DNA from 2 places in the Streptomyces sp. NPDC018019 genome. Region 2 is predicted to be linked to the other one. Evidence: predicted binding sites of a transcription regulator. Region 2 holds the regulator's gene; the other holds the start of a gene.

Region 1 (14,973 bases), on a different contig from region 2:
GCCTGCCCACACCGTGTGGTCCCGCGGACCCGGCTCGCTCTCCGCTCGCGGGGCGGATCGGTGCGAAGACCGCAGCAATTCACACGTCCGCGAGGGAAGCAGCCCGGCTCTGCGCGTCGCGACGAGCGTTTTGGCCCCTCCCATGATCCGGGCCACGACCATTCCACCGGCATCGCGCAGTGGCCCGGCAACGCATGCCTGGCCACTCGAATGAGTGAACATCAATCGGAAGTTGACCATCAACTTCCGGTCCCGGCCGCCGCGGCGTGCAACCCTTCGCAACCCCCGAGCGGGTTTGGCGAACCGTACAGGGTCCTGGAAGGATGCGCGCCCGCATCTGCGGGGACCGCGGTTTCCAGCCCCGGTTACGCCCCTGACCTGCTGCTACTCCCGCCGGATCCGGCGAAGACGGCACACCGCGGGAAACCGGACGCGCTGCGGCAGACTGACCGGCATGCGCATCGAACTGGCCACCGAGCCGGGAGACCCCCAACACCCGAACGAGGACTACGCGTCCGTCGCCCTGCCCGCCTCCGGCCAGGGCGGAGTGCTGGTCCTGCTGGACGGCGTGACCCCGCCGCCGGACGACACCGGCTGCTCCCACGGCGTGCCCTGGTACACCGCGCGCCTCGGTGGCGCAATGCTCGAACTGTCCGGTTCATTCCGGGATATGACGCTCCCTGAGGCACTTTCGGCCGCCATCTCCCGGACGGCCGAAGTTCACCGGTCCACCTGTGACCTTTCTCACGCGCGCACCCCGCAGGCAACCGCGGTGGCCGTCCGCTGGTCGCCGGAGGCGGTCGAGTACCTGGTCCTGTCCGATTCCGTCCTGCTCGTCGAGCACCCCGACGGCACGGTCCGGCCGGTCCTGGACACCCGCCTGGACGAACTGCCGCCCGCCGTACAGGCCCTGCGCGAGACCGTACGGGGACTGCCGCGCGGCTCCGCCGAACGCGCCGCCGCCGGCCGTGAGTACGGGGCCGCGGTCGAGGCGCTGCGCAACGCCGAGGGCGGCTTCTTCACCGCTGCGGCCGACCCCGCGGTGGCCGCCCGGGCGGTCACCGGCTCCCTGCCGCGCGCCGAAGTACGGACCCTGACCGCCCTCAGTGACGGCGCATCACGGTGGGTCGAGGTCTTCCGCGAGGGTTCCTGGGCGGACTGCCTCGCGGTGGTGCGCAAGGAGGGGCCGCAGGCCCTGGTCGACCGCGTACGGACGCTGGAGGCCGCCGACCCGGACGGCGCGCGCTTCCCTCGCGGCAAGTCCCGGGACGACGCGACGGTGGTGCTGGTGGAGCCGTAGGAAGCTCTCGCCGCACGGCTGGAAACCGCCTTACCCGGCGGGCACCGCCCGGCCTAGCTTTGACTCCGTGACCAGTTTCGAAAACTGGTCACGGAGTCAAGGAGGGACATGGAAGCGGCGGAACGCACCGAACGCGGCGAACGCATCCTGGACGCCGCCTGCGACCTGCTGCTGGCCTGGGGGTACCGCCGTGTGACCACCGACGAGATCGCCCGCCGGGCGAACGTCGGCAAGGGCACGGTCTACCTGCACTGGAAGAACAAGGACGCCCTGCTGCTGGCGGTGGTCCTGCGGGCCAAGTGCGCCGACCACCAGCGCCAGTTGGCCCGGATGCGGGCCGACAACAGGAACATCCTGCCCAGCCGGCTGCTGCGCTGGGCCCTCCTCGACTTCATGGACGACCCGGTGCTGCGCGCCGTGTACCTGGACGACTCCGACGTACTCGGCCGCCTGAACGAGATCGCCAAGAAGGAGCTGGCGGAGCTGATGGCGGCCGGCACCCAGTCCCTGCGCGCGCAGCTGTCGGTGCTGCGCGAGCACCGCCTGGTGCGCGAGGACCTGAGCGTCGACCAGCAGATGTACGCCTGCATGGCGATCGCCGCCGGCTTCTTCCAGGCGGAAGTGCTCTTCCCTGAACGCGCGCCGGGCCGGCCGGAGGAGCGGGCCGACGTGCTGTGCCACACCATCCGCACCACTTTGGAGACCCACGCCGATCCCGACCCACGGCTCATCGCCGCGGCCGCTCCCGGCATCATCGCGCACTACCAGCGCCTGGAGGAGCTGAGCCGGCAGGAAGTGCGGCGGCAACTGCGCCAGTGATCCCCGGTCACACCCCTGATCAGGAGGAGAACGCACGATGACCACATCGCCCACCGGGTCCGCCGCGGCCACCCCGCCCGGCGCCCCGACCACCACCGCCACCACACCCGGCGGGCTGCCCGACTACGTAGGCCTGCACCCGGGCGAGCCGAACGTGATGGAGCCGGAACTGCTCAGCGACCCGTACACCGGGTACGGCAAGCTGCGCGAGCAGGGCCCGCTCGTCCGGGGCCGGTTCTTCGACGACTCGCCCGTCTGGTTCGTGACCCGCTTCGACGTGGTACGCGAGGTGATGCGCGACCCGCGGTTCGTCAACGACCCGACCCGCGTGCTCGACAGCACGGGCAAGGACCCGCGCGCCCAGCTGATCGAGCTGTTCGGCATACCCGAGCACGTCGCCCCGTACCTGGTGGAGACGATCCTCACCAGCGACCCGCCGGACCACACCCGGCTGCGCCGCCTGGTGTCGCGTGCCTTCACCGCCCGCCGTATCCAGGACCTGCGGCCGCGGGTGGAACGGATCACCGATGAGCTGCTGGACCGGCTGCCCGGTCACGCGGCGGACGGCGTCGTCGACCTCGTCGAGCACTTCGCGTACCCGCTGCCGATCACGGTGATCTGCGAGCTGGTCGGGATCGACGAGGCGGACCGGCACCTGTGGCGGCAGTTCGGGGCCGCCCTGGCCTCCCTGGACCCGAAGCGGATCGGCGCCACCGTACCGGGCATGGTCGAGCACATCCACGAGGTGATCCGCGAGCGGCGGGCCACCCTGCGCGACGACCTGCTCAGCGCGCTCATCCGGGCGCACGACGACGACGGCGGCCGGCTCAGCGACACCGAGATGGTCACCATGGTGCTGACGCTGGTGCTGGCCGGCCACGAGACCACCGCCCACCTCATCAGCAACGGCACGCTCGCCCTGCTCACCCACCCCGACCAGCGTCGCCTGCTCGACGAGGACCCGGCCCTGCTGCCCCGCGCGGTCCACGAGCTGATGCGCTGGTGCGGGCCGATCCAGGCCACCCAGCTGCGGTACGCCACCGAGGACACCGAGGTGGCCGGCACGCAGGTCCGCCGGGGCGACGCCCTGATGTTCAGTCTCGTCGCGGCCAACCACGACCCGCGGCACTACACCGAGCCGGAGAAGCTCGACCTGACGCGGCAGCCTGCGGGCCGGGCCGAGGACCACGTCGGGTTCGGGCACGGCATGCACTACTGCCTGGGCGCCTCGCTGGCCCGGCAGGAGGCCGAGGTCGCCTTCGGCAAGCTGCTCGCGCGCTATCCGCGGCTGGAGCTCGCCGTGCCCCACGAACAGCTGGAGGAGCAGGAACGCATGCGTCAGCCGGGTGCCTGGCGCCTGCGGCGGCTGCCGCTGCGGCTAAACGCACAGAGCTGACCCGTACGGGATGCCGGCCGTCCGCGGAGGAGGCGGCCGTCATGGAGGACCGGCCGGGAGCCGGTGCGCACCGCCCCGCCGGGGTCCGCGCGCCGGCTCTCAGCCGTGTCCGCCCTTCCCGCCCCGCTCGGCCTTTCCGGCCGCCCCGCACCCTTCCTCCGCGTCCTGTTCGCCGTTCAGGCGGTGCAGCAGGCGGGCCAGTTCCGCCACCTCGCGGCGGTCCCAGGAGGCGAGCTGCCGGGCGTACTGGGCGCGCCGGCTGTTGCGTACCCGGCTGAAGCGGTCGTGGCCCTCGTCGGTGAGGCGGACGAGCACGGCCCGCCCGTCGGCCGGGTCCGGTTCGCGGGCGATCAGGCCGAGGTCCTCCAGGGCGCGCAGCTGCCGGCTCATCGTCGCCTTGCCCACGCCGAAGTACCCGGCGAGGTCGGTGGCCCGCTGCCGGCCCGCGTCCGCGAGGCGCACGAGCAGGCCGTACGCCGCCGACTCCAGCTCCGGGTGGACCGCCCGCGCCAGCTCACCGGACGTGGCGCGGGCGCGGCGCAGGAAGACCGCCAGCTCCCGCTCCAGGGACAGGAACACCTGGTCCACGCCGCTGGGTTCATCCGTCCCGGTCATGCCGTCGGGTCTGGTGTTGTGCACGTCGGCGCCCTCTCCCGCTTTCCGGACCGTGAAAGTTTTCCTGTCGTGGCGGCCGAAACCGCAGCTGGTCCAGTATTTCGCAGGAGCAGACCATCGGAAGCCCGGCTCCCCCCTTTCACGGCGCGCATCTACGCGCGTACCGTCAAGGCTTCACCTGACATGACCACACCAAGCGGTTCCCCTCTCCCGCGTCATGTCCGGGACACCAGCCGGCCCGCTCTCCGGAGGCCCCCATGCCCGTGCCCAGATCCGGCCCCGCCCGCCGCCGACCGCGCTCCCTCGGGAGCCTGGCCGGCCTGTTCCTCACCATCGCCGCCCTGCTCCTCGGCCTGCCCGGTACCGCCGGCGCCGTCGCGTACGGAGGGGCCCCCGAGCCCACCCACCCGGGACGGGACTGGGCCGGGTCCCAGGTCATCGAGCACGAGGGCGACGCGCCGGGCGAGGCGCCGCCGCCCACCCTCGCCTCCGTCGAAGGCGTCGACGTCAGCAGCCACAACGGCAACGTCCCGTGGCAGACGCTCTGGAACGGTGGCGTCCGTTTCGCCTACGTCAAAGCCACCGAGTCCACCGGCTACACCAATCCGTACTTCGCGCAGCAGTACAACGGCTCCTACAACGTCGGCATGATCCGCGGCGCGTACCACTTCGCCACCCCCGACACCTCCAGCGGCGCCGCCCAGGCCGACTACTTCGTGGACCACGGCGGCGGCTGGTCCAGGGACGGCCGGACGCTGCCCGGCGCCCTCGACATGGAGTACAACCCGTACGGCGCGACCTGTTACGGCAAGAGCGCGGCCGGCCTGATCAGCTGGATGCAGGACTTCTTCGCCACGTACAAGGCGCGCACCGGCCGGGACGCCGTCCTCTACACCTCCACCAGCTGGTGGAAGCAGTGCACCGGCAACTACGCCGGCTTCGGCTCCGTCAACCCGCTGTGGATCCCCCGCTACGGCTCCTCGGTCGGCGAACTCCCCGCGGGCTGGGCCTTCCACACCATCTGGCAGTACACGTCGTCGGGCCCCACGGTCGGCGACCGCGACCGGTTCAACGGGGCGTATGAGCGGTTGCAGGCGTTGGCCGACGGGTGAGACAGGCGGGGGCCCCGGCGCGAGGCGCGCGCCGGGGCCCCTGAACCGACGTATGCCGTCACTCCCTGCCGAACTCCGTCGTCTCCAGCGTCAGACCGACAACCGTCCCCGTCAGGTCCACCGGGTCGCCGAAGTCCAGGGTCAGGTATCCGTGGTACTTCCCGTCCTTGGGCAGCGTGTGGAGATGCCACGTACCGGTGTACGGGTCGACGATGAGGTAGACCGGGACCTCGGCCACCGCGTAGGTCTCCAGCTTGGGGCCGTAGTCGTTGCTCGCCGTCTTCCGGGAGATGACCTCGGCGACGAGTTCGATGTCCTGATACCGCCAGCGCCCCTTGTCGTCCCTCTCCGCGCCGTCCCGTAGCGCGACCACGTCGCAGGCGAAGCCGTTGAGGTCGCCGGGGAAGTCGATGCGGACATCGGACTTCACCCGCTTCCTCGGGTACTTCACGCGCAATTGCTCGACGATCTCCAGGATGATGTCCCAGTGGTTGTCCCGTTGCGGCGACAGGAAGATGGCCCCCTCGACAATCTCTGTCTTATAGCCCTCGGGGATGGGCATCCGCTCCAGCCAGTCGAACATCATGTCCAGGCTGAGCTTGTCGCTGTCGGCCATCTCGATCTCGATCCTGTTGTCGGTCAGCTCGATGGTCACCGTGCGCTCCTCCCCACCGCCGCGTTGTGCGGGCAGTCGCGCAGTACAACGATACGCACGGTAGTCGGGACACGCGCGCGGCCCGGAGCCCCGTGTCCGGGGTTCCGGGCCGCTGTTGCCGGCCGCGTCCGTCACGCCGCGGCCGGGACCTCCGGGGCGGCCGGGGCCAGGGCCGGGGTCAGGGCCAGGTCGAGGACCTGGCGGACGTCGGAGACGGGGTGGACGGCGAGGTTCTCCAGGACCTCGGCGGGGACGTCGTCCAGGTCCGGCTCGTTGCGCTTGGGGATGATCACGGTGGTGATCCCCGCCCGGTGCGCCGCGAGCAGCTTCTGCTTGACGCCGCCGATCGGCAGCACCCGCCCGGTCAGCGAGACCTCACCGGTCATCGCCACGTCCGGGCGCACCGGCCGGCCGGAGAGCAGCGAGGCCAGCGCCGTCGTCATCGTCACGCCCGCGCTCGGGCCGTCCTTCGGCACGGCGCCCGCCGGTATGTGCAGGTGCACGCCGCGCTCCTTCAAGTCGCTGACCGGCAGCTCCAGTTCCGCGCCGTGCGAGCGCAGGAAGGAGAGCGCGATGTGCGCGGACTCCTTCATCACGTCGCCCAGCTGGCCGGTGAGCCGGAGGCCGGACGCGCCGGTCTCCGGGTCGGCGAGCGAGGCTTCCACGTACAGGACGTCGCCGCCCGCGCCGGTGACCGCGAGGCCGGTGACCACGCCCGGTACGGACGTGCGCCGCTCGGCCGGGTCCTGCGCCGACTCCGGGGTGTGGTGCGGGCGTCCGATCAGCGGGCGGAGCTCGTCCTCGTCCACCGTGAAGGGCAGGTCGCGCTCGCCCAGTTCGCTCTGGGCCGCGATCTTGCGCAGCAGCCGCCCGACGGCCCGCTCCAGGTTCCGTACGCCCGCCTCGCGGGTGTACTCCCCGGCGAGCTTGGCCAGCGCCCCGTCCGTGAGCGTGACCTCGCCGGTCTCCAGACCGGCCCGCTCCAGCTGGCGCGGGACCAGGTGGTCCCGGGCGATGAGGACCTTCTCGTCCTGGGTGTAGCCGTCCAGCCGGACCAGCTCCATGCGGTCGAGCAGCGGCTCCGGTATGGCCTCCAGGACGTTGGCGGTGGCCAGGAAGACCACGTCGCTCAGGTCCAGCTCGACCTCCAGGTAGTGATCCCGGAAGGTGTGGTTCTGCGCCGGGTCGAGGACTTCGAGGAGGGCGGCGGACGGGTCGCCCCGGAAGTCCGAGCCGACCTTGTCGACCTCGTCCAGGAGGATGACCGGGTTCATCGAGCCGGCTTCCTTGACGGCGCGCACGATGCGGCCGGGCAGCGCGCCGACGTACGTACGCCGGTGGCCGCGGATCTCCGCCTCGTCCCGTACGCCGCCGAGCGCGACCCGGACGAACTTGCGGCCCATGGCGCGGGCCACGGACTCGCCCAGCGAGGTCTTGCCGACGCCGGGCGGGCCGATCAGCGCCAGCACGGCGCCGCCCGCCCGACGCCCGCCGCCGCCCGTGCCGGAGTCGCCGGCCGGCCCGCCGACCGGGCCCAGACCGCGGTCGGCGCGCCGCTTGCGCACGGCCAGGTACTCGGTGATGCGCTCCTTGACGTCCTCCAGGCCGGCGTGGTCGGCGTCCAGGACCTCCTTGGCGCCGGGGATGTCGTACGCGTCCTCCGTGCGCTCGTTCCACGGCAGTTCCAGCACCGTGTCCAGCCAGGTCCTGATCCAGCTGCCCTCGGGGCTCTGGTCGCTGGACCGCTCCAGCTTGTCGACCTCCTTGAGGGCCGCCTTGCGGACGTCCTCGGGCAGCCGGGCGGCCTCGACGCGGGCGCGGTAGTCCTCGCCCTCGTCCTCCGGGTCGCCGTTCAGTTCGGCCAGCTCCTTGCGGACGGCCTCCATCTGGCGGCGCAGCAGGAACTCGCGCTGCTGCTTGTCCACGCCTTCCTGGACGTCCTTGGCGATGGCCTCCGCCACGTCCTGCTCGGCGAGGTGCTCGCGCAGCGCTTCGGTGGCCTGCTTCAGGCGGGCCACCGGGTCGGTGGTCTCCAGCAGCCGCACCTTCTGTTCGGTGCTCAGGAACGGTGAGTAGCCGGAGTTGTCCGCGAGCTGCGAGACGTCGTCGATCTGCTGGACGCGGTCCACGACCTGCCAGGCGCCGCGCTTCTTGAGCCAGTCGGTGGCCAGCGCCTTGTACTCCTTGACCAGCTCGGTGACGGCGCCGGGCAGGGGGTCGGGCACCGTCTCGTCGACGGTCGTGCCCTCCACCCACAGGGCGGCGCCGGGGCCGGTCGTCCCCGCGCCGATCCGCACCCGGCCGAGGCCGCGGATCAGCGCGCCGGGGTCACCGTCGGACAGCCGCCCGACCTGCTCGACACGGCCGAGCACGCCGATGGCCGCGTAGGCGCCGTCGGTCCGCGGCACCAGCAGCACCCGCGGCTTGTCACCCGGGGAAGCGGCGGCCTGCGCGGCCTCCACCGCGGCCCGTACGTCCGCTTCGGAAAGGTCCAGGGGCACCACCATGCCCGGCAGGACGACTTCGTCGTCGAGCGGCAGCACGGGCAGAGTGAGCGAAGTGGACGTCGAAGCCATGATCTCCCCTTCGGCAGGCAAGTTGAGCAATACCCGCTCAATGCTTGTGAGCCTCGGGATGTTCCCCGGCGGCTGTTCGCTGTGAGCGATCAGCCGCCGGGGCGGGCCGTGCCGCCCGACGGTCAGCCCTGGGCCATGTGCATCAGTTCCCAGACATGGCCGTCCGGGTCCTGGAAGCTGGCGCCGTACATGGGGCCTTCCTCCATGACCGGCTTCCAGGGGCTCGCGCCCGCTTCCAGGGCCTTGGCGAGCAGGGTGTCGACTTCCTCCCGGCTGTCGCAGGACAGACAGGTGAGGACTTCCTTCGTCTTCGCGGCGTCGCTGATGTCGCCGTTGATGAAGTCCCGGAAGCGGTCCTCCTGGAGGAGCATGACGGAGATGTTCTCCTCGACGACCATGCACAGGGTGTGCTCGTCGGAGAACTGCGGGTTGAAGGCGAAGCCGAGGCGGGTGAAGAACTCGCGGGACGCGGTGACGTCCTTCACCGGCAGGTTGACGAAGATCATTCGCATGGTGTGCCTCTTCCTGACGGAGCGGGGCCCCGGCCGTCGCGGCCGGGTGCAACCCTCGCTCCACCTCCCCGTCGAGCCGTGGAGAAGCGTGTTCAGGAAGCTAGCAACGGCCACTGACAACCGGCCCGTACCGCGGCCCGCGGCGGCGTCGCAGCAGGCGCCAGGTGAGGGTGCCGAGGACCAGGGCGAGCAGGTGGCCCGAGTCGCTCACGGGGTCGGTGGAGAACAGGAGGTTGCCGGCGGCGAACCAGGTCACGCCCGCCAGCAGCGGCCACCGCGCCCAGGCCGGGAGCAGCCCGGCCAGCGCGCCGGTGCAGGTCATCACGCCGAAGCTGATGCCGTAGTCGAGGCGGTGCAGGGCGTCGGCGGGCAGGTGCCCGAGGGCGACCGCGGCGCCCACCGGCAGCTCGGTGGCCAGTGTGGCGACCGCATGGCCGCCGAAGAAGACCGCGGCCGTACGCAGGGCACCGACGCGGCGTTCCAGTGCCGTCAGGACGAGGAGGAAGGCGATGGCGTACGCGGAGGTCATGCCGCCGGCGATCCACAGGGCGCTGGCGACGAGCACCAGCAGGGGCGCGTGCGCGAGGTGCTCGACGTCCGTGCTGGAGCCCTGGAGCAGGGCGGAGACCAGCGTGGGGTCGGCGTGCTCGGCGAAGACGGAGGTCGCGACGAGGAGGAGGGTGTAGCCGAAGGTGAAGGGCGCGCCAAGGGGCGTGGGCAGCAGGCGCCAGGGGCGCGGCGCGCGCCGGAGTCGCGAGCCGATGCGTATCGGGGCGGGCGCGGCCACCCTGGACGCGGGAGCGGGCGCCGCTGCGTCCGTAGACACCACGCCCGCGGGTACGGCACCCGCAGGCACCGCGTCCGCAGCCACGCCGTCCATGGCCTGCCCGGCACCGTCCCCCGCCACCGCCCGCTGTCTGGGAACCCCCGCGAGCGCCCCCTTCGCCCCCTTCTCCCCTGCGGCCGTTACGGCTTCTTCCGTGCCGGGGACACCGGCCGCATCCGTTACGCCAACCCGCCTCACCCGCTCCAGGCCCCTTCCGTGCACGGCGCCGACGGCGCCACCGGCATGCCCGTCCCCCTCGGGCGTGCGCCCCTCGTGGGCGGTGTGCTCCCACGAAGATCTACGTACGGGAACAGCCTGCACGCTCAACCCATGAGTGAGCTGTGCCCGTGACGCGCGTCACCCGAAGCGGTCGTCGTCGCCCGGGCCCGCAATCCGGCTGGACCCGCGCCGCTCCGGTTGGTCAGGATGGCGGTCATGGTTCACCCCGCGCACGCCGTGCCCCACTCCGTGCACGTACCCGGTCCGCCCGCCGACGGCAGCCCGCCCCGGGTGCTCGACCGCCGCGAGGGCCCCTACGGGGAGGCGGTACTGCGGCAGCGGGGCGAGCACTTCGAGATCATCGCCAACGGGTGCTTCCTGATGGACACCTCGGACGGACGGTCCGAGCGGCTGCTGGTGGACGCGGCGCTCGCGGAGCTGGACGACGGACGGCCGTCTCCCGATGTGCTGATCGGCGGGCTGGGCGTGGGCTTCTCCTTGGCGCGGGCGGCGGAGGACGCCCGGTGGGGGCGGATCACGGTGGTCGAGCGGGAGACCGCGGTCGTCGACTGGCACCGCGACGGTCCGCTGTCCGCCGTGTCCGGGGCCGCGCTCGCCGATCCGCGGACCGAGATCGTCGCCGCCGACCTGGTCGGGTACCTCCGCGACGGCGCCGGCGGGCGCACCTTCGACGCGCTGTGCCTGGACATCGACAACGGGCCGGAGTGGACCGTCACCGAGGACAACGGCGGCCTCTACTCCCCCACCGGGCTCGCCGCCTGCCGGGAGCTGCTGACGCCCGGCGGGGTGCTCGCCGTCTGGTCGGCGCAGCCGTCGTCCGCCTTCGAACTCGCGCTGCGAAATGCCGGGTTCACCGGCGTACGTACCGAAGAGATCCCCGTTGTCCGAGGCGTCCCCGACGTGGTGCACCTCGCGCGCAAGGGCGCGTAGCCGACGGTCACACCCTGCCCTTACGCTGCTGCCCAGCAGTACGCGACCAGGCAGCACGGGGACACGCAGGGGCGGGCGATGGATCAGACGCAGACCACCCAGGGCGGCACCGCCGCGGCCACGCCCGGCGCCCAGCGCCGGGTCCTCGTCGTGGAGGACGACCCGACGATCGTGGACGCCATCGCGGCCCGGCTGCGTGCCGAGGGATTCCAGGTGCAGACCGCCACCGACGGGCCCGCCGCGGTGGACACCGCCGAGGCGTGGCAGCCGGACCTGCTGGTCCTGGACGTGATGCTGCCGGGCTTCGACGGGCTGGAGGTGTGCCGCCGGGTGCAGGCCCGGCGCCCGGTGCCGGTGATGATGCTCACGGCGCGGGACGACGAGACGGACATGCTGGTCGGCCTCGGTGTCGGCGCCGACGACTACATGACCAAACCGTTCTCCATGCGCGAGCTGGCGGCCCGGGTGCACGTACTGCTGCGGCGCGTGGAGCGCGCGGCGCTGGCCGCGCACACGCCGCGCAGCGGCATCCTGCGCCTGGGCGAGCTGGAGATCGACCACGCGCAGCGCCGGGTGCGGGTACGCGGCGGCGACGTCCACCTCACCCCGACCGAGTTCGACCTGCTGGTGTGCCTGGCGAACACGCCGCGCGCGGTGCTCTCCCGCGAACAGCTGCTGGCCGAGGTGTGGGACTGGGCGGACGCCTCCGGTACGCGCACGGTCGACAGCCACATCAAGGCGCTGCGCCGCAAGATCGGCGCCGAGCGCATCCGCACGGTCCACGGCGTCGGGTACGCGCTGGAGACCCCGCCGGTATGACGGCCCCCGCCCGACGACGGACGGCCGACCGGAAGGAGCGCCGCGACCGGGCCCGGGAGCGCGCGTGGGACGGGCTGGACGGCCTGCGGGAGCGGGTCTGGGCCCCCTTCTGGCAGCGGGTGTGGGAGGGACTGCGGCCGCTGGACCCGTACCGCTCGGTCAAGGCGGCGCTCGGGGCGCTGGTCATCGTCTCGGTGATCATCACGACGCTGCTGGTGTTCGTCGCCATCCACTCCGACACCGAGCTGCGGGTCATCACGGTCTTCTCGATCATCGCCTCGCTGCTGGTCACCCAGTTCGTCGCGCAGAGCCTGACGGCGCCGCTGGACGACATGACGGACGTGACCCGGGCGATGGCGGACGGTGACTACACCCGCCGGGTGCGGGGCGGGCGGCGGGACGAGTTCGGCGACCTGGCCGACGCCTTCAACCGGATGGCCGCCGACCTGGAGGCGGTGGACACCCACCGCAAGGAGCTGGTCGCCAACGTCTCGCACGAGTTGCGCACCCCGATAGCGGCTCTGCGCGCCGTCCTGGAGAACGTGGTGGACGGCGTGTGCGAGCCGGACCCGGAGACAATGCGGACGGCCCTGAAGCAGACCGAGCGGCTGGGGCGGCTGGTCGAGCACCTGCTGGACCTGTCGCGACTGGACAACGGTGTGGTGCCGCTGCACGCCCGCCGTTTCGAGGTGTGGCCGTATCTGTCCGGGGTGCTCAAGGAGGCCAACATGAGCCGGGGTGCCTCGACGCTGGCGGGGCTCGCCGGCTCCGGCACCCACACCCGTACGGACGTACACCTCCATCTGGACGTCTCGCCGCCGGAGCTGACCGCGCACGCGGACGCCGAGCGGCTCCACCAGGTGGTGGCCAACCTGATCGACAACGCCATCAAGCACAGCCCGCGGCACGGCCGGGTCACGGTGCGGGCGCGCGCGGGCGAGACGCCGGAGAGCCTGGAGCTGGAGGTGCAGGACGAGGGGCCCGGCATCCCGGAGGCCGAGCGGCACCACGTCTTCGAGCGCTTCAACCGGGGCGACCCGGCGGCCCCGGGGCCGGGCAGCGACGGCGGTACGGGGCTGGGCCTGGCCATCGCGCGCTGGGCGGTGGACCTGCACGGCGGGCGGATCGGGGTGGCCGAGTCACCTCGCGGCTGCCGCATCCGCGTCACCCTTCCGGGGACCGACGTCACACGAAGCTGACTCCGCGTGACGTAGGGTCGGTGATGGAAGCACCCACTCCGGGGTGCGGTGGCGATGCCGCGTACCCGCAGACAGGCGAACCTGGTGTGTTTCCCACCGCGTCATGCCCCGAAACCCCTTGCTGAATGTGACGTGCACGACGACTGACCGCCCCGGACTGCACCAAAGGTCCCGAGAGGCGTAGCCTTTATTCCCGCTGTCCACCACCTTAGGAAGCGGAAGAGGGCGGTTGCCGCCGTGTCGCCACAGTCCCCCAACAGTTCGAGCACTTCGACTGACCAAGAGGGGCAGGGTAAGAACCCTGCTGCCGCGTTCGGTCCGAATGAGTGGCTCGTCGATGAGATCTACCAGCAGTACCTCCAGGACCCGAACTCGGTAGACCGAGCCTGGTGGGACTTCTTCGCCGACTACAAGCCGGGTGCGAGCACCACCGCGCCGGCCCCCGCGAGTGACGGCGCCCCCGCCACTCCGGCCTCCGGCCAGGCAGCCCCGGCCGCCGCCGCGCCGAGCGCGCCCGCGGCCCCGGCCACGCCCGCCGCGGCGCAGCCCGCCGCACCGGCGAAGCCCGCCGCGAGCGCCCCGGCGCCCGCCCAGGCCGCCCCGGCCAAGGCCGAACCCGCGAAGACCGCCAAGCCCGCAGCCAAGAAGGACGACGTGAAGGCCGACGAGGCGCCCGCAGGACCGGAACTTGTCACCCTGCGCGGCCCCGCCGCCGCCGTCGCGAAGAACATGAACGCTTCGCTGGAGCTGCCCACGGCCACGTCCGTGCGCGCCGTCCCGGTGAAGCTGCTGTTCGACAACCGCATCGTCATCAACAACCACCTCAAGCGCGCCCGTGGCGGGAAGGTCTCCTTCACCCACCTCATCGGGTACGCGATGGTGCAGGCCCTCAAGGCCATGCCGTCGATGAACTACTCCTTCCAGGAGAAGGACGGCAAGCCGACGCTGGTCAAGCCCGAGCACATCAACCTCGGTCTGGCCATCGACCTGGTCAAGCCCAACGGTGACCGCCAGCTCGTCGTCGCGGCCATCAAGAAGGCCGAGACGCTCAGCTTCTTCGAGTTCTGGCAGGCCTACGAGGACATCGTCCGCCGGGCCCGCAACAACAAGCTGACGATGGAGGACTTCACCGGAGTCACCGCGTCGCTGACGAACCCGGGCGGCATCGGCACCGTCCACTCCGTGCCCCGCCTGATGCCCGGTCAGGGCCTCATCATCGGCGTCGGCGCGATGGACTACCCGGCCGAGTTCCAGGGCACCTCCCAGGACACCCTGAACAAGCTGGGCATCTCCAAGGTCATGACGCTGACCAGCACGTACGACCACCGCGTGATCCAGGGCGCCGCCTCCGGCGAGTTCCTGCGCATCATGAACCAACTGCTGCTCGGCGAGAACGACTTCTTCGACGACATCTTCAAGTCGCTGCGCATCCCCTACGAGCCGGTGCGCTGGCTGCGCGACATCGACGTCAGCCACGACGACGACGTCACCAAGGCGGCCCGGGTCTTCGACCTGATCCACGCCTACCGGGTGCGCGGCCACGTCATGGCCGACACCGACCCGCTGGAGTACGAGCAGCGCAAGCACCCCGACCTCGACATCATCGAGCACGGGCTGACGCTGTGGGACCTGGAGCGGGAGTTCGCGGTCGGCGGCTTCGCCGGCAAGTCGATGATGAAGCTGCGCGACATCCTGGGCGTGCTGCGCGACTCGTACTGCCGCACCACCGGCATCGAGTTCATGCACATCCAGGACCCCAAGCAGCGCAAGTGGATCCAGGACCGGGTCGAGCGCGGGCACTCCAAGCCGGAGCGCGAGGAGCAGCTGCGCATCCTGCGCCGCCTGAACTCCGCCGAGGCGTTCGAGACCTTCCTCCAGACGAAGTACGTCGGCCAGAAGCGGTTCTCCCTGGAGGGCGGCGAGTCCGTCATCCCGCTGCTGGACGCGGTCATCGACTCGGCCGCCGAGTCGCGC
Region 2 (14,973 bases):
TCGTCGGCCAGCGGGTCGAGCGACGGGGGCGGGACCTCGGAGTCGAAGACGCCGGTGGCGGCGGGCGGCGCGGCCGGCACGTCGGCGTCCCGTTCCTCGGGCGGGTTGTCGGTGAGGTCCGCCGCGAGGTTGGCCGCGAAGCGGTCCAGGACGCGGCGGCCGGCCGACTCGGCGGCCTGGTCGGTGGCCTCCGCGAGACGGCCGGTGCTGGTGACCGTGCCGGTGCAGCTCAGGACCGTGGCGCCGGTGTCGTCGGGCGCGGTGGCGAGCCGTACGGTCAGGGCCAGCTCGGCGGAGCCGTCGCCGCGCGACTCGATCCCGCTCGCCTCGACGGTGACCGTGCCGGTGTCGCGGGCGGTGACGGTCAGCGTGCCGCGGTAGGTGATCGTGGAACTGCCGATGCGCAGGCGCAGCCGTCCGCCGGGGGTGCCGGGGTCCGCGTCGGCGTCGAGTTGGCACCCGGGGATGCAGCGCGCCACGCGCTCCGGCTCGGTCAGCGCCTGCCGCACGGTCTCGACGGGAAACGGAACGTACACCTCGTGCTCCATGGCAAAGGAGCCTACCCAGCCCTCCCGGCACACGTGCCCGGTCCGGCACCATTTTTCTCCGCGCCACCGGTCCGGCCCGGGTCCGCGGGCGTCCGGCCCACCGGATGTCAGTCCAGGTGGCGCGGGTGCATCAGGGTGGACGGCGGCAGGCCGTCGATGCGGTCGTGGCGGGCGGCGCGGCCGGCGGCCCGCAGGCCGTCGCGGGTCAGCGAGTGCAGCGCGGGGGCGTCCGGCGCCAGGTCCAGTGACGGTGTGCGGCGCGCGGCCAGGACGAAGCCCCAGCCGCAGGCGGCGCGGCCGGCGCCGTGCGGGACCGGGGCGCAGGAGCGTTCCGCCGCACCGTCCGGGCCGGTGCGCCGCCCCGGGATCCAGTACGGGCCGGTCCGCAGGCCCACGGCTCGTACGGTCGCCTCCACCGTCCAGTACGAGCGCGGCCGGACCTCGGGCTCCCCGGCATGCACCACCAGCCGGCCGTCCGCGGCCAGCGCGCGGGCCGCGAGGCCGTAGAACTCCTGGGAGTAGAGCTTGGTGCTGGCCGTGCCGGACGGGTCCGGGAGGTCGGCGACGATCACGTCGTACGGTCCGCCGTCGTGGGCCGCTCCGCCCCGCCGCAGCCACTCGAACGCATCGCCGGTGACCGTCCGCACCCGCGGGTCGTCCAGCGCGTGCCGGTTGAGCGCGGACAGCCCCGGGTCCGTGCGGGCCAGCCGGAGCACGCCCGGGTCGAGTTCGACGACCGTCACGGACCGCACGCCGGAATAGCGCAGCACCTCGCGGGCGGCGAGCCCGTCACCGCCGCCCAGCACCAGCACCCGGTGGTGCGGGCCGCCGGACATGGCCGGGTGCACCAGCCCTTCGTGGTACGGGAACTCGTCGCCCGCGCTGGCCCGCAGCCGCCCGTCCAGGTAGAGCCCGAGCGGCCCGCCCGCCGTCCCCGGCGTCCCGCCGGCCCCCGCCGGCCGCTCCCGCTTGGCCGCGCCGCGGCCCGAACTGCCCCGGTAGTCGGCCGGGTCCGTGTCCCCCGCCCGGCCGGTGCGGCCGGTGGCGGCCGGGCCCGTCCCGCCGGTGATCACCACCTCCTGCACGCCGGTACGGACCGCGACCCGCGCCGCCGACCCGTACACCGCGTCCCGCGCGGCCCGTTCGAACGGGGCCACCAGCACCGTCCCGGCGGCGAGCAGCGTCAGGACCAGGACGTTGGCGGCGATCAGCGTCCAGCGGGACCGTACGGACAGGTCGCTGCGGAAGAGCCAGAGCACCAGCCCGCCCCCGGCCACCGCGTTGACCGAACCGGTGAGCAGGGCGCCGGAGACCTGGCCCAGGACGGGCAGCAGCAGGAACGGGAAGGCCAGGCCGCCGACCAGGGCGCCGACGTAGTCCGCGGCGAACAGGTCGGCCACCGCGCCGCCCGCGTCCTGGCGGCGGACCCGCTGGATCAGGGTCATCAGCAGCGGCACTTCGGCGCCGATGAGCATGCCGATGGCCAGGGAGAAGGCGACCAGGACGGAACGGGACTGGCCGAACCAGGCGTAGCAGGCGTAGAGCGCCATCGCGGAGAAGCCGCCGACCAGCGCGAGGACCGCCTCCAGCGCGCCGAAGCCGACCGCCGCCCGGCAGCGCAGCCGCTTGGCGAGCAGCGACCCGACGCCCATCGCGAACACCATGACGGACAGCACGACGGAGGCCTGGGTCACCGAGTCGCCGGTCAGGTAGGAGGCCAGGGCGACCAGTTCGAGTTCGTAGACGATGCCGCAGGCGGCGCAGACGAAGACGGTGGCCAGGACGAGCAGCCGGCCGGCCCCGGCGGATACGGGCAGTCGCGCCGGACCTCTGGTCTCCGCCGGAAGGGGGGAACCGCGGTGGACTGGATCTGGCGGGTCGATCATGTCGTGAACGCTACGTGACGCCTGGGTGGCCCTACGTCACCCACACGAGCGTAGTGGGCGTTCCACACCGGCGACTTGGCGCACGTGCGTCACGCCGGCCCGGGCCGTGAGCCAGTCGCCCGGCCCGGCCCGCGAGCCGGCGGGCCGGGCCCGGTGCGCGCGGCGGGCCGTCACAGTGCCGCCGTCATCCGGACGCCCACCCGCGTGCGCGTCGCGACCAGACGCCCCTCCTGCGGATAGGCGTGCCAGGTACGCCAGCGCACCTGCCCGTCCTCGCGCTGCGCCAGCATCGCGGTGAACGCGTGCGGCGAGCCCGGGAACGTTCCGGCAAGGCCGTGGGGGTGTTCGGCGACCAGGGCGAGCAGTTCCTGCGCGCGCCCGGCGAACGAGCCGTGCGAGAGCGTCTCGACGTGCGCGGCGAATTCGTATTCCCAGTCGCCGATGCGTTTCGCCACGCCCAGCGGGAGCGGGGTGCTGCTGCCGGGTATGCAGGCGACCGTCTCGGAGCAGGTGCCGCGCTCCTCCTCCAGGAGCACCTGGTGGGAGGCCCCGAGCAGCCGCAACTGGACGTGCACGTCGGCGAGTTCCAGGTCGAGCACGGCGAGAGCCGGCAGCGGCTCCCTGCCCAGCGCCCAGGCCAGGTCGGAGGCACGGGTGTCGGTGTAAGCCGTTTTCAGGGTCGTGAGCATGGGTCGGCTCCGCAAGCACGCAGTGGATGGTGGGCCGGCCTGCCCCGGAGACGGGATCAGGTGGTGTCTGTCTGCCGGCTCGTGCCCACGTGGGGTCCGAGAACTGGGATTCTCTAAGGAGAGGGAATCATGAAAAGAGCGGGGCCCACAGCGTTTTTACCCATCTTCGTAGGGTTTCCATCCCTCAGAGGGCCACTCAGTTCAGTTGTTCAACAGCCCACCGTCCAGCGGGCGTTGGCCCCACCCGGCGCATATGCGGAGATGAATGGTCCGCCTGCATGTGTACGGGGCAGCAACGCGTCAGGAACCGCCGCCGCAGCCCCCTCCGCCGCCACCGCAGGACGAGGACGAGTGCCCGCCCCCGCCGCCCCCGCAGGAGGAGTGCCCGCTGCCGCAGGAGGAGAGCCCGCCGCAGGAGTGGCCATGGTGGTGATGTCCGCCGCCCGGCCCCGGGTCACCGGCCACCCACCAGCCGGTGCCGTCCCGCCGGCCCTTGCGGAGGCTGCGGCGTCCGTCGTCACGGCTCTGCGCCGCGACGGCCACCAGCGCCGCGACCACCCCGCAGATCACCAGGAAGACCATGAAACCCATCATTGCCCCACACTCCTTTCCGTCCCCCGAAGCGAGGCACCCGCTCCGGCACCGCCCGTACCCGGCCGGCCCGGAGCCCGTCGTACATGTCCCTGAATCCCTCTCCGTTCCGCGCTGATCCACTCCGGTGCGATCCGGCGGGTACCGGTGCGTCCGGTCCGCCCGCCGGACGGCCCGCACCGCGACGTGCCGTCGGTGCGGCTCTCATGCCCTGACCGCACCGGCGGCAAAGCACAGTTGAGGAAGTCCAGAGGTTCGACGGAGGATGGCGGACATGTCACGACCGCTGCTCAACCGCCGCCTCGCCGAGTTCGGTACGACGATCTTCGCCGAGATGTCCGCGCTCGCCGTACGCACCGGATCGATCAACCTGGGACAGGGCTTCCCCGACACCGACGGGCCCGAGGAGGTCAGGGAGGCGGCGGTCCGCGCACTGCGCGACGGCCGCGGCAACCAGTACCCGCCCGGCCCCGGCGTCCCCGAACTGCGCGCCGCCGTCGCCGCGCACCAGCACCGCTTCTACGGCCACCTCGGCATCGCCCCCGACCCCGACACCGAGGTCCTGGTCACCGCGGGCGCCACCGAGGCCATCGCCGCCTCGCTGCTCGCCCTCCTGGAGCCCGGTGACGAGGTGATCGCGCTGGAGCCGTACTACGACTCCTACGCCGCGTGCATCGCGATGGCGGGCGGCACCCGCGTCCCGGTGACGCTGCGCCCGTCCGCCGAGGACGGCACATACGCCCTCGACCTCGACGAGCTGCGCGACGCCATCACCGACCGCACCCGCCTCATCCTCCTCAACACCCCCCACAACCCCACCGGCACCGTCCTCGACCGCGCCGAACTCACCGAGATCGCCCGCCTCGCCTGCGAGCGCGACCTGCTGGTCATCACCGACGAGGTCTACGAACACCTCGTCTTCGAGGGCGAGCACATCCCGCTGGCGTCCCTGCCCGGCATGCGCGAGCGCACCGTCACCATCGGCTCGGCCGGCAAGACCTTCTCCTTCACCGGCTGGAAGGTCGGCTGGGTCACCGCGTCCCCGGAGCTGATCGGCGCCGTCCGCTCCGCCAAGCAGTTCCTCACCTACGTCTCCGCGGGGCCGTTCCAGTACGCGGTCGCCGAGGCGCTGGCGCTGCCGGACAGCTACTACACCGGGCTGCGGGACGATCTGCGCGCCAAGCGCGACCTGCTGGCCGACGGCCTCGCCGCCGCCGGTTTCCGCGTCTTCCGCCCGTCCGGCACGTACTTCGTCACCACCGACATCCGCCCCCTCGGCGAGGAGGACGGCTTCGCCTTCTGCCGCGCCCTCCCGGAGCGCGCCGGCGTCGTGGCCATCCCCAACGCCGTCTTCTACGACCACCAGGACCAGGGCGCCCCGTACGTCCGGTTCGCCTTCTGCAAGCAGGAGAAGGTCCTCCGGGAAGCGGTCGACCGCCTCCGCGGCCTCTGAGCGGACCCGGCCCCGCGCGCCCCTGTGCACCACCCGGCCGGCCTACAGGGGTCGCGTGGCGGGCGGGCGGCACCGAGAGTCGTGGTGTCGGGGTGCGCCGGGCGCCTGGGCCCGGTGTGGGGCCGCCGCGCGTACCGGAGGTGTTTCGTGTCCGCCGAGACCGTCGACACCGCAGCCGCCGCGCCACGGCCCGGCTCCGTACGCGTCCACGTCCGGGCCGCGCTGCGCCGCGCGGCGCCGGCCCTCGCGCTCTTCGCGGCCATCCGCCTCGCGGGCGCCCTGTGCACGGCCCTGTGGGCCTGGCGCACCGGCCGCCACCCGCGCAATCTGCTCGGCGCCACCTGGGACTCGAACTGGTACCTGAGCGTGGCCCGGTACGGCTACGGCTCCCCGACACCCCACCACATGTGGCCCCCGGAACCCCTCGCCGACCTGGCCTTCTTCCCCCTGTACCCGGCGCTGATCCGCGGTCTGTCCGCCGTCGTGCCGGGCGGCGCGCTCAACGCCGGGCTGCTGCTCGCGTGGACGGCCGCCGCCGTGGCCGCCTGGGGGATCTTCGCGGTCGGCGCGCACCTGTACGGGCGGCGCGCCGGCACGTTCCTCGTGGCGCTGTGGGCCCTGGTCCCGCACGCCGTCATCGAGTCGCTGAGCTACACGGAACCGCTGCTCACCGCGCTGGCCGCCTGGGCGCTGTACGCGCTGCTCACCGACCGCCCGCTGTGGGCCGGGGCGCTGGCGGTCCTGGCCGGTCTGGCCCGGCCGAACGGCCTCGCGGTCGCCGCGGCGGTGATGGCGGCGGCGGCCGTACGGACCTGGCGGCGCGGGCGCGACCGGGACGGCCCCGGACCGCGGCAGGGACGCCCCCTCCGGCACTACTGGGCAGCGGCCCTGATCGCCCCCACGGGCTGGCTCGCCTACGTCCTGTGGGTGGGCGCCCGCACCGGCGCCGGGCCGCGCGGCTACTTCCAGGTGCAGGAGATCTGGGGCTCCCGCTTCGACTTCGGCCGGGACACCCTGCGGTCCGTGAAGCGGCTGTTCCTGCACGACGGGGCGCTGGTGCAGCCCATGGCGGCGGCGGTGATCGCCGCGGCGTTGCTGCTCCTCGTGCTCCTGGTGCTGGACCGGCCGCCGTTGCCGCTGCTCGTCTACGCCGCCGTACTGGTGGCGATCGCGCTCGGCGGCACCGGTTACTTCCCGTCCAAGCCGCGCTTCCTGCTGCCCGCCTTCCCGCTGCTCCTCCCGGCGGCGGTCGCGCTGGCCCGCGCCCGGCCGCGCACCGTCGTGCTGGCGACGGGCTCGCTGGCCGTGCTCTCCCTCGGCTACGGCCTGTACCTGCTGACCATGGCGCCCGAGCCGCTGTGAGCCCGCCCGGGAACGGCGGCGGGCCCCGGAGCGGATCGCTCCGGGGCCCGCCGGTGCCTGCGGCGCACGGCCTGCGGCGGCGCGGAGGCTACGCCTCCTCGTCACCCGGCTTCGCGTCGCCGTCACCCTCGATGTCGGCCTCCAGGCCGAGCTGCTCGACGATCCACTTGTCGAACTCGATCGACGCGCGGACCCAGCTGACCGTGCTCGACACGAAGTGCTCAAGCGCGACGCCGGTGCCGATCAGCATCGACGCCTCGCCGATCAGGCGGACCGTGCCGTCGTCGTGGGTGTGGGTGTACGCCTTGGGCCACAGCGTCCGGCGGTTCCAGTCGTCGATCGCCTCCAGCAGCTTCGGCTTGTCGTCGATGCCGTGCGGGCGGTCGTAGAACGTACGGACGGAGAAGATCTGCTGCTCCTCCTCGCCGCGGAACATGAAGTACGTGCGGAACTGCTCCCACGGGGCGGCGAGGTCACCCTCGTCGTCGACTACGTACTTCAGCTCCATCTGGTCGAGGAGCTGCTTGACCAGGTCCTGGTCGGGCAGGACGGGACCATCAGGCCCCGACGGCTGCGGTTCGGGCTGGCCCCCGAAATTCGGGATCGAGGACGGGTCGATGCTCACCGTGGAATTCCCTTCGTATGGTCCTCGCCATCCTCCCCCATCCCGGCCCCGTCCTGGCAAGCCCGCCGCCCCCTCTCCGCTCTGGGCCGAACCGGCCCGGCGGAAAGGAAGGCGGCGGAACACCCGTGACCGGTCCGGTGCGCCTTACCGTACGGGGCCGACGACCAGCGAGCGGCCGTCCTCGGCGACGTCCACTCGTACGGTGTCGCCGTCCCGCACCTCGCCCGCCAGGATCGCCTTGGCGAGCTGGTCGCCGATGGCCGTCTGGACCAGGCGGCGCAGCGGGCGCGCGCCGTAGGACAGGTCGGGCCCCGGGAAAGCCTCCTGAGGCTGGTCCACGACCGGCTCCTGGCCGAGCCAGGCCAGCCAGGTCAGGGCGCGGTCGGTGACGTCCAGCGTCAGCCTGCGGTCGGCGAGCCGGCGCTGGAGGTGGCCGATCTGGATGCCCGCGATCCGCTGGAGCTGGTCGGTGCCGAGCGGGTGGAAGACGACCAGGTCGTCCAGCCGGTTCAGGAACTCCGGCCGGAAGGACGCCCGCACCGTCTCCAGGACCTTCTCCTTCTTCTGGTCCTCCTTCAGCAGGGGGTCCATCAGGAAGGTGGAGCCCAGGTTCGAGGTCAGGATCAGGATCGTGTTGCGGAAGTCCACCGTGCGGCCCTGGCCGTCGGTGAGCCGGCCGTCGTCCAGCACCTGGAGCAGAACGTCGAAGACCTCGTGGTGGGCCTTCTCCACCTCGTCCAGCAGGACGACGCTGTACGGGCGGCGGCGGACCGCCTCGGTGAGCTGGCCGCCCTCCTCGTAGCCGACGTAGCCGGGCGGGGCGCCGACCAGCCGGGCCACGCTGTGCTTCTCGCCGTACTCGCTCATGTCGATCCGGACCATCGCCCGTTCGTCGTCGAACAGGAAGTCTGCGAGCGCCTTGGCCAGCTCGGTCTTGCCGACGCCGGTCGGGCCGAGGAAGAGGAACGAGCCGGTGGGACGGTCCGGATCGGCGATCCCGGCGCGGGTACGGCGCACCGCGTCCGAGACCGCCCGGACCGCCTCGGCCTGGCCGATCAGACGCTTGCCCAGCTCGTCCTCCATGCGCAGCAGCTTCTGCGTCTCGCCCTCCAGCAGGCGGCCGGCCGGGATGCCGGTCCAGGAGCCGACCACGTCCGCGATGTCGTCCGGGCCGACCTCCTCCTTGACCATCGAGGACTTGGCGTCCTGGGACGCCTCCTGCTCGGCCTCGGCCGCCGCGGCCTCCTCCAGCTCCCGCTCCAGGCCCGGGATCTCCCCGTACAGCAGCTTGGAGGCGGTGTCGAAGTCACCGTCGCGCTGGGCGCGCTCGGCCTGGCCGCGCAGCTCGTCCAGCTTCTCCTTCAGCTCGCCGAGGCGGTTGAGGCCCTGCTTCTCCTTCTCCCAGCGGGCGGTCAGGCCGCGCAGCTCCTCCTCCTTGTCGGCGAGGTCCTTGCGCAGCTTCTCCAGGCGCTGCACGGAGCCGGCGTCGGTCTCGTTCTTCAGCGCCAGCTCCTCCATGCGCAGCCGGTCGACGGAGCGCTGGAGCTCGTCGATCTCCACGGGCGAGGAGTCGATCTCCATACGGAGGCGGGAGGCCGCCTCGTCCACGAGGTCGATGGCCTTGTCCGGCAGGAAGCGGGAGGTGATGTAGCGGTCGGAGAGGGTGGCGGCGGCGACCAGCGCCGAGTCCGCGATCTGCACCTTGTGGTGCGCCTCGTACCGGCCCTTGAGGCCGCGCAGGATCGCGACGGTGTCCTCGACGGTCGGCTCGGCGACCAGCACCTGCTGGAAGCGCCGCTCCAGCGCCGGGTCCTTCTCGATGCGCTCGCGGTACTCGTCCAGGGTCGTGGCGCCGACCATGCGCAGCTCACCGCGGGCCAGCATCGGCTTGAGCATGTTGCCCGCGTCCATCGCGGAGTCGCCGCCGGCGCCGGTGCCGACGACCGTGTGCAGCTCGTCGATGAAGGTGATGATCTGGCCGTCGCTGGACTTGATCTCCGCGAGGACGGTCTTGAGCCGTTCCTCGAACTCACCGCGGTACTTCGCGCCCGCCACCATCGCGCCCAGGTCCAGCGCCACCAGCCGCTTGTCGCGCAGCGACTCGGGCACGTCGCCCTTCACTATCCGCTGCGCCAGGCCCTCGACGACGGCGGTCTTGCCGACGCCGGGCTCGCCGATGAGCACCGGGTTGTTCTTGGTGCGCCGGGAGAGCACCTGCACCACCCGGCGGATCTCCTGGTCCCGGCCGATGACCGGGTCCAGCTTGCCGTCGCGCGCCGCTGCCGTGAAGTCCGTGCCGAACTTCTCCAGCGCCTTGTACGTGCCTTCCGGGTCCGGGTTGGTCACCCGCCGGCCGCCCCGGCTGTCCTCGAAGGCGCTCAGCAGCTTCTTGGCCGTGGCGCCCTGCTCCGCCAGCAGCTCGCCGGTGCGGCCGCCCTTGGCGGCGATGCCGATGAGCAGGTGCTCGGTGGAGATGTAGTCGTCGCCCAGCTCCTTGGCGCGCTGTGCGGCGTCGGCGATGACGGCCAGCGTGTCCCGGTCCGGCTGCGGCGGGGCGACGGTCGAGCCCTGCACGCTGGGCAGGGCGGCCAGCTGGCGCTCGGCGCCGGAGCGCAGCGCGACGGCGTCCGCCTCGACGGCGGCCAGCAGGTCGGTGACGTTCTCGTTGTCCGTGCCGGCGAGGAGGGCGAGCAGCAGGTGCGCGGGGGTCATGTCCGCGTGTCCGGCCGTCACCGCCCGCTCGTTGGCGGCGCTCAGCGCCTCGCGGCTCTTGTTGGTCAGCTCGGCGTCCACTCGCGCGCTCCTCCTTGTGCTCGTGTGCGTGGTCGGTGCCGCGGTCCGCGCGGCCAAACCTGCTCAGATCAACGTCCGATAAGTTGAGTCTATTCCACTCAAGGCCGATCCGGACACCGTACGGCGTCTTCCGGCCCTTCTACGGGTGCACCGGGGACGGCGGGCCATGCCGTTCGCGGCCCTTCCGGTTTGCCCGTGCAGGCCCCCGGGACCCGCCGTACGGGCACCGCCGACCCCCGTACACCCCCGCCCGACCTGCCTCCGTCGCCCCGGCTTCGGCCGGCCCTGGCGGCCATGGAACCGGGCGCTCCCGCCTCCGTCCTCGCAACACATACGGCGCTTTTGCGGCATCTCCCCGTTGGCTCCACGCTGCCTTCACGGTTCCTTTGCAGCCCCTGCGCACGGCATCCCCACAGGAACCCCAATTACTCTTCCGCTCATGGCCCACGACCTGGATGACCTCAGCCCCGAGTACCTCGCCTTCTGGAGCGAGCACCTCATGTGCACGCTGACCACCCTGCGCCCCGACGGCACGCCCCACGTCGTCCCGGTCGGTGTCACGTTCGACGCGAACCAGCGCATCGCCCGTGTGATCACCCGTAAGGACAGCGCCAAGGTCGGCCACATCCTCGCCGGGGGCCCGGACGGCGCCCCGGTCGCGGTGTGCCAGGTCAGCCGCAAGCGCTGGGCCACCCTGGAGGGCGTCGCCCGCATCCGTACGGACGCGGACGTGGTGGCGGACGCGGTACGGCGCTACGCCGAGCGGTACGGCCGCACCCCGACGCCCAAGCCCGACCGGGTGATGGTGGAGATCACCGTGACCCGGGCGCTGGGCCGCGCGTAGCTCACCGGCCGGCCAGGTCCGTACCTGGCCGGATTCGGACGGCGTGGTTCCACCGCGGTACCCGCCCCTGCTATGCCGAACGCGGAAGCCCACCGCTCGCGAAACGACACCCCGCGGAGCGAAGCACGGCAGCTGGAGAGCGTATGGCGTCTGCATCCCGCACCGGACCGGCCCCCGCCCGTACCGGCATCCGCGCTCCCGCACCCCGCCACCGGCCCGTCCGCGCCGAGCTGTGCCCCCGCTGCGGCGGCCAGCTCGCCGTGAACCAGGACGGCTGGGCGATCTGCCATGCGTGCGGATACGCCTCACCGCCCGGCACCGCCCCTCCACCCCGGCACGCGCACGGCGGTATCGTCACTCCCACACTCGCCACGTCCCGGGGGGCACGATGAACTCGGTCCGAGTGACGGCGATCGCCTGCCTCATGCCGCTGTCGGGGCTGGACGACGATCCGTTCCTGGTGGACGACCGCAGCCAGCACGCCATGTGCACCCGCTGGGCCGAGGCCCGCGACTACGACCTGACCTGCCGGCTGAGCGTGCACCAGCTCCGCGCCGACCACGCCGCGCTGTGGCAGGACGTGGAGGCCGGGCTGGTGGACGTGTTCGTCGCCCCCAACCGCCGCGCCCTGGAGAACGCCATCGCCTCGGCCGACGAGTTCACCGCCCGCTGCGCCGCCGCCGGCGTCCGCCTGGAGATCGCCGACTACGACGAGCCGGTCTACACCAGCGCGATGAAGTCCCAGGTGCACCGCCGCCTGTCCATGCCGACGGCCGGCTACAACGGCTGCTGACACAGCGGCGGGGCCGGGCTGCGCTGTGCACCCCGGCCCCGGCCTGCGGTCGATGCCGGCCTACTCGGACCGCCTCTTCGGACGCCACACGACCAGCGCGCCGGTCTGCTGCACATCCTGATACGGCACCAGGTCCCGGCGGTACGAGGCGTGCACGGCCGCCTCCCGCTGCTGCATGGCGGCAGCCGCGCCCTCGACCGCGTGCTGGAGCTCGGCGACCCGCTGCCGCAGGGCCGCGACCTGGTTCTCCAGTTCGATGATGCGCTTGATGCCGGCGAGGTTGATGCCCTCGTCCTGCGACAACCGCTGCACTTCCCGGAGGAGTTCGATGTCCCGGGCCGAATAGCGCCGGCCGCGCCCCGCCGTACGGTCCGGCGAGACGAGGCCGAGCCGGTCGTACTGCCGCAGGGTCTGCGGATGCAGACCGGAGAGCTGAGCCGCGACGGAGATGACATACACCGGCGACTCTTCGGTCAGTTCATACGGGTTCCGACGCCCGCCCCGGCCATCCATCCGACTCATGCTCCCTTCGCGGCCTGGAACAGCTCCGCCCGCGGGTCCTCCCCCGCGGTTGCCTCACGGTAGGCCTCCAACGACTCCCGTGCCGTGTCGCCGAGGTCCTTGGGGACGCTCACCTCGACGGTGACCAGCAGGTCGCCGCGGGTGCCGTCCTTGCGCGTCGCACCCTTGCCGCGCACGCGCATCGTACGTCCGTTGGGAGTCCCGGCCGGCAGTTTGAGCGTCACCGGCGGGCCGCCGAGTGTCGGCACCCGCACCTCGCCGCCCAGCGCCGCCTCCGGGAAGGTGACCGGCACGGTGACGGTCAGGTTGTCACCCTTGCGGCCGAAGACCGGATGGGCGTCGACGTGCACGACGACGTACAGGTCGCCGTTCGGGCCGCCGCGCTCGCCCGGGGCGCCCTTGCCGCGCAGCCGGATGCGCTGCCCGTCGGAGACGCCCGCCGGGATACGCACCTGCATCGTGCGCGAACTGGTCGCCCGACCGCTGCCCTTGCAGACGTCGCAGGGCGTCTCGGCTATCAGGCCGCGGCCCTTGCAGTCCACGCACGGGTCGGTGAGCGAGAAGCCGCCACCGCCGCCGCGGCTGACCTGCCCGGTGCCGACGCAGGTCGGGCAGACGCGCGGCGTGCCGTTCTTGTCGCCGGTGCCCGAACACGCCTTGCACGGCGCCTGGCTGGACATCCGCAGCGGGACCGTCGCCCCGTCCGCCGCCTCGGTGAAGCTGAGCGTCACCTCGGACTCGACGTCCTGGCCGCGGCGCGGCTGCGTACGCGTACCACCACCGCGGTTGAACAGGCCGCCGAAGACGTCGCCGAGCCCGCCGCCGAAGCCGCCGCCCGCCGAGCCGCCCTGCGCGCCGCCTCCGAAGAGGTCGCCCAGGTCGAAGTTGAACGATCCACCACCGGCGCCGCCGGGGCCCGCGCGGAAGCCGCCGTTGCCGAACAGCGCCCGCGCCTCGTCGTACTCCTTGCGGCGCTTGGGGTCACCGAGGATGTCGTTGGCCTCGGAGATCTCCTTGAAGCGCTCCTCGGCCTTGGCGTCCCCCTTGTTGGCGTCCGGGTGGAACTCCCGGGCCAGCTTGCGGTACGCCTTCTTGATCTCCGCCTCGGTGGCGTCCTTCGGGACGCCGAGGACCTTGTAGTAGTCCTTCTCCACGAAGTCCTTGGTGTTCATCCCCGACGTCCCTCCTCCCGTACTGCTTCTTCCGCCGCCGCGTCAGCCCTCGTCCGGGCCACCGCTCTCCTCGTCCGAAGCCTTGGCGTCGTCCTCCGAGGCGGCCTTGCCGGACTGCGCGCCCGGCTGCGGCTCGGCCACCGCGACCCGCGCGGGGCGGATCGTTCGTTCACCGATGCGATACCCCGGCTGGAGGATGGCGACGCACGTGGTCTCCGTGACATCCGGAGCGTACGAGTGCATCAGCGCCTCGTGGATCGTCGGGTCGAAGGGCTCGCCCTCCTTGCCGAACTGCTGGAGGCCCAGCTTGGCCACCACGGTCTCCAGCGACTCGGCCACCGACTTGAAGCCGCCGACCAGCTCGCCGTGCTCCCGGGCCCGGCCGACGTCGTCGAGCACGGGCAGCAGCTCGGTGAGCAGATTCGCCGCGGCGATCTCCTTCACCGACACCCGGTCCCGCTCCACCCGACGGCGGTAGTTCTGGTACTCCGCCTGGAGCCGCTGGAGGTCCGCGGTGCGCTCGTTGAGCGCGGTACGCACCTGGTCCAGCTGCGCCGTGAGAGCTACGTCCTGGTTCGCTTCCCCGGCCGGGGCCGAGCCCGCCTTGTCGGCGGACTCGGCCTGCGCCGCGTCATCAGGGGTCTGTGCGGCTTCGGCGGGGACGTCGGGCTTCTCCTCGAAGCCCGGAGTCTCCTCCGTCACGCGGCACCGTCCTTCTTCGGCTTCTCGTCGTCCACGATCTCGGCGTCGACCACGTCGTCGTCGGCCTTGGCCTGCTGGCCGGCACCGGCGGCGCCCTCGGCACCGCCCGCGGCCGCACCGGCGGCCTGGGCGTCGGCGTACATGGCCTGGCCCAGCTTCTGGCTGACCGCGGCGACCTTCTCGGTCGCGGTGCGGATCTCGGCCGTGTCCTCGCCCTTGAGCTTCTCCTTCAGCTCGGCGACGGCGGTCTCGACCTCGGTCTTCACCTCGGCGGGGACCTTCTCCTCGTTGTCCTTGAGGAACTTCTCCGTCTGGTAGACGAGCTGCTCGCCCTGGTTGCGGGACTCGGCGGCCTCGCGGCGGCGGTGGTCCTCGTCCGCGTACTGCTCGGCCTCCTGGCGCATCCGGTCGACCTCGTCCTTCGGCAGCGAGGAGCCGCCGGTGACGGTCATCTTCTGCTCCTTGCCGGTGCCGAGGTCCTTCGCCGCGACGTGCATGATGCCGTTCGCGTCGATGTCGAAGGTGACCTCGATCTGCGGCACGCCGCGCGGGGCCGGGGGCAGACCGGTCAGCTCGAACATGCCGAGCTTCTTGTTGTACGCCGCGATCTCGCGCTCGCCCTGGTAGACCTGGATCTGCACGGAGGGCTGGTTGTCCTCGGCGGTGGTGAAGATCTCCGAGCGCTTGGTCGGGATCGTCGTGTTCCGCTCGATGAGCTTGGTCATGATGCCGCCCTTGGTCTCGATACCGAGGGACAGCGGGGTGACGTCCAGCAGGAGGACGTCCTTGACCTCACCCTTGAGGACACCGGCCTGCAGCGACGCGCCGATGGCGACGACCTCGTCCGGGTTGACGCCCTTGTTGGCGTCCTTGCCGCCGGTCAGCTCCTTGACCAGCTCGGCGACGGCCGGCATCCGGGTCGAGCCGCCGACCAGGACCACGTGGTCGATCTCGGACAGCTCGATGCCGGCGTCCTTGATCACGTTGTGGAAC

The links. Region 2 encodes HspR, which represses chaperone genes until heat shock. Its sites were predicted from a motif close to TTGAGNNNNNNNNNCTCAA; they were not measured.
Region 1: the regulator HspR is predicted to act here: its motif matches at 8,496-8,514, upstream of lon (endopeptidase La).

Annotation. Positions count from the first base shown of each region.
Region 1 covers NZ_JBIRGD010000009.1:245,050-260,022, reverse strand. Annotated here, with positions in the region: gene ACH4FX_RS17935 (protein phosphatase 2C domain-containing protein) at 455-1,300, shown strand; gene ACH4FX_RS17930 (helix-turn-helix domain-containing protein) at 1,409-2,119, shown strand; gene ACH4FX_RS17925 (cytochrome P450) at 2,157-3,515, shown strand; gene ACH4FX_RS17920 (MarR family winged helix-turn-helix transcriptional regulator) at 3,615-4,130, opposite strand; gene ACH4FX_RS17915 (lysozyme) at 4,388-5,242, shown strand; gene ACH4FX_RS17910 (Uma2 family endonuclease) at 5,301-5,858, opposite strand; gene lon (endopeptidase La) at 6,029-8,473, opposite strand; gene ACH4FX_RS17900 (VOC family protein) at 8,596-8,985, opposite strand; gene ACH4FX_RS17895 (rhomboid-like protein) at 9,086-9,811, opposite strand; gene ACH4FX_RS17890 (spermidine synthase) at 10,247-10,981, shown strand; gene ACH4FX_RS17885 (response regulator transcription factor) at 11,060-11,800, shown strand; gene ACH4FX_RS17880 (sensor histidine kinase) at 11,797-12,999, shown strand; gene ACH4FX_RS17875 (multifunctional oxoglutarate decarboxylase/oxoglutarate dehydrogenase thiamine pyrophosphate-binding subunit/dihydrolipoyllysine-residue succinyltransferase subunit) at 13,237-14,973, shown strand, end outside.
Region 2 covers NZ_JBIRGD010000021.1:52,984-67,956, reverse strand. Annotated here, with positions in the region: gene ACH4FX_RS29735 (SRPBCC domain-containing protein) at 1-548, opposite strand, end outside; gene ACH4FX_RS29730 (spermidine synthase) at 656-2,434, opposite strand; gene ACH4FX_RS29725 (DUF2617 family protein) at 2,605-3,123, opposite strand; gene ACH4FX_RS29720 (hypothetical protein) at 3,424-3,717, opposite strand; gene ACH4FX_RS29715 (pyridoxal phosphate-dependent aminotransferase) at 3,989-5,167, shown strand; gene ACH4FX_RS29710 (hypothetical protein) at 5,315-6,529, shown strand; gene ACH4FX_RS29705 (YbjN domain-containing protein) at 6,618-7,154, opposite strand; gene clpB (ATP-dependent chaperone ClpB) at 7,299-9,947, opposite strand; gene ACH4FX_RS29695 (pyridoxamine 5'-phosphate oxidase family protein) at 10,387-10,791, shown strand; gene ACH4FX_RS29690 (hypothetical protein) at 10,935-11,183, shown strand; gene ACH4FX_RS29685 (hypothetical protein) at 11,180-11,584, shown strand; gene ACH4FX_RS29680 (heat shock protein transcriptional repressor HspR) at 11,645-12,097, opposite strand; gene dnaJ (molecular chaperone DnaJ) at 12,103-13,278, opposite strand; gene grpE (nucleotide exchange factor GrpE) at 13,321-13,980, opposite strand; gene dnaK (molecular chaperone DnaK) at 13,977-14,973, opposite strand, start outside.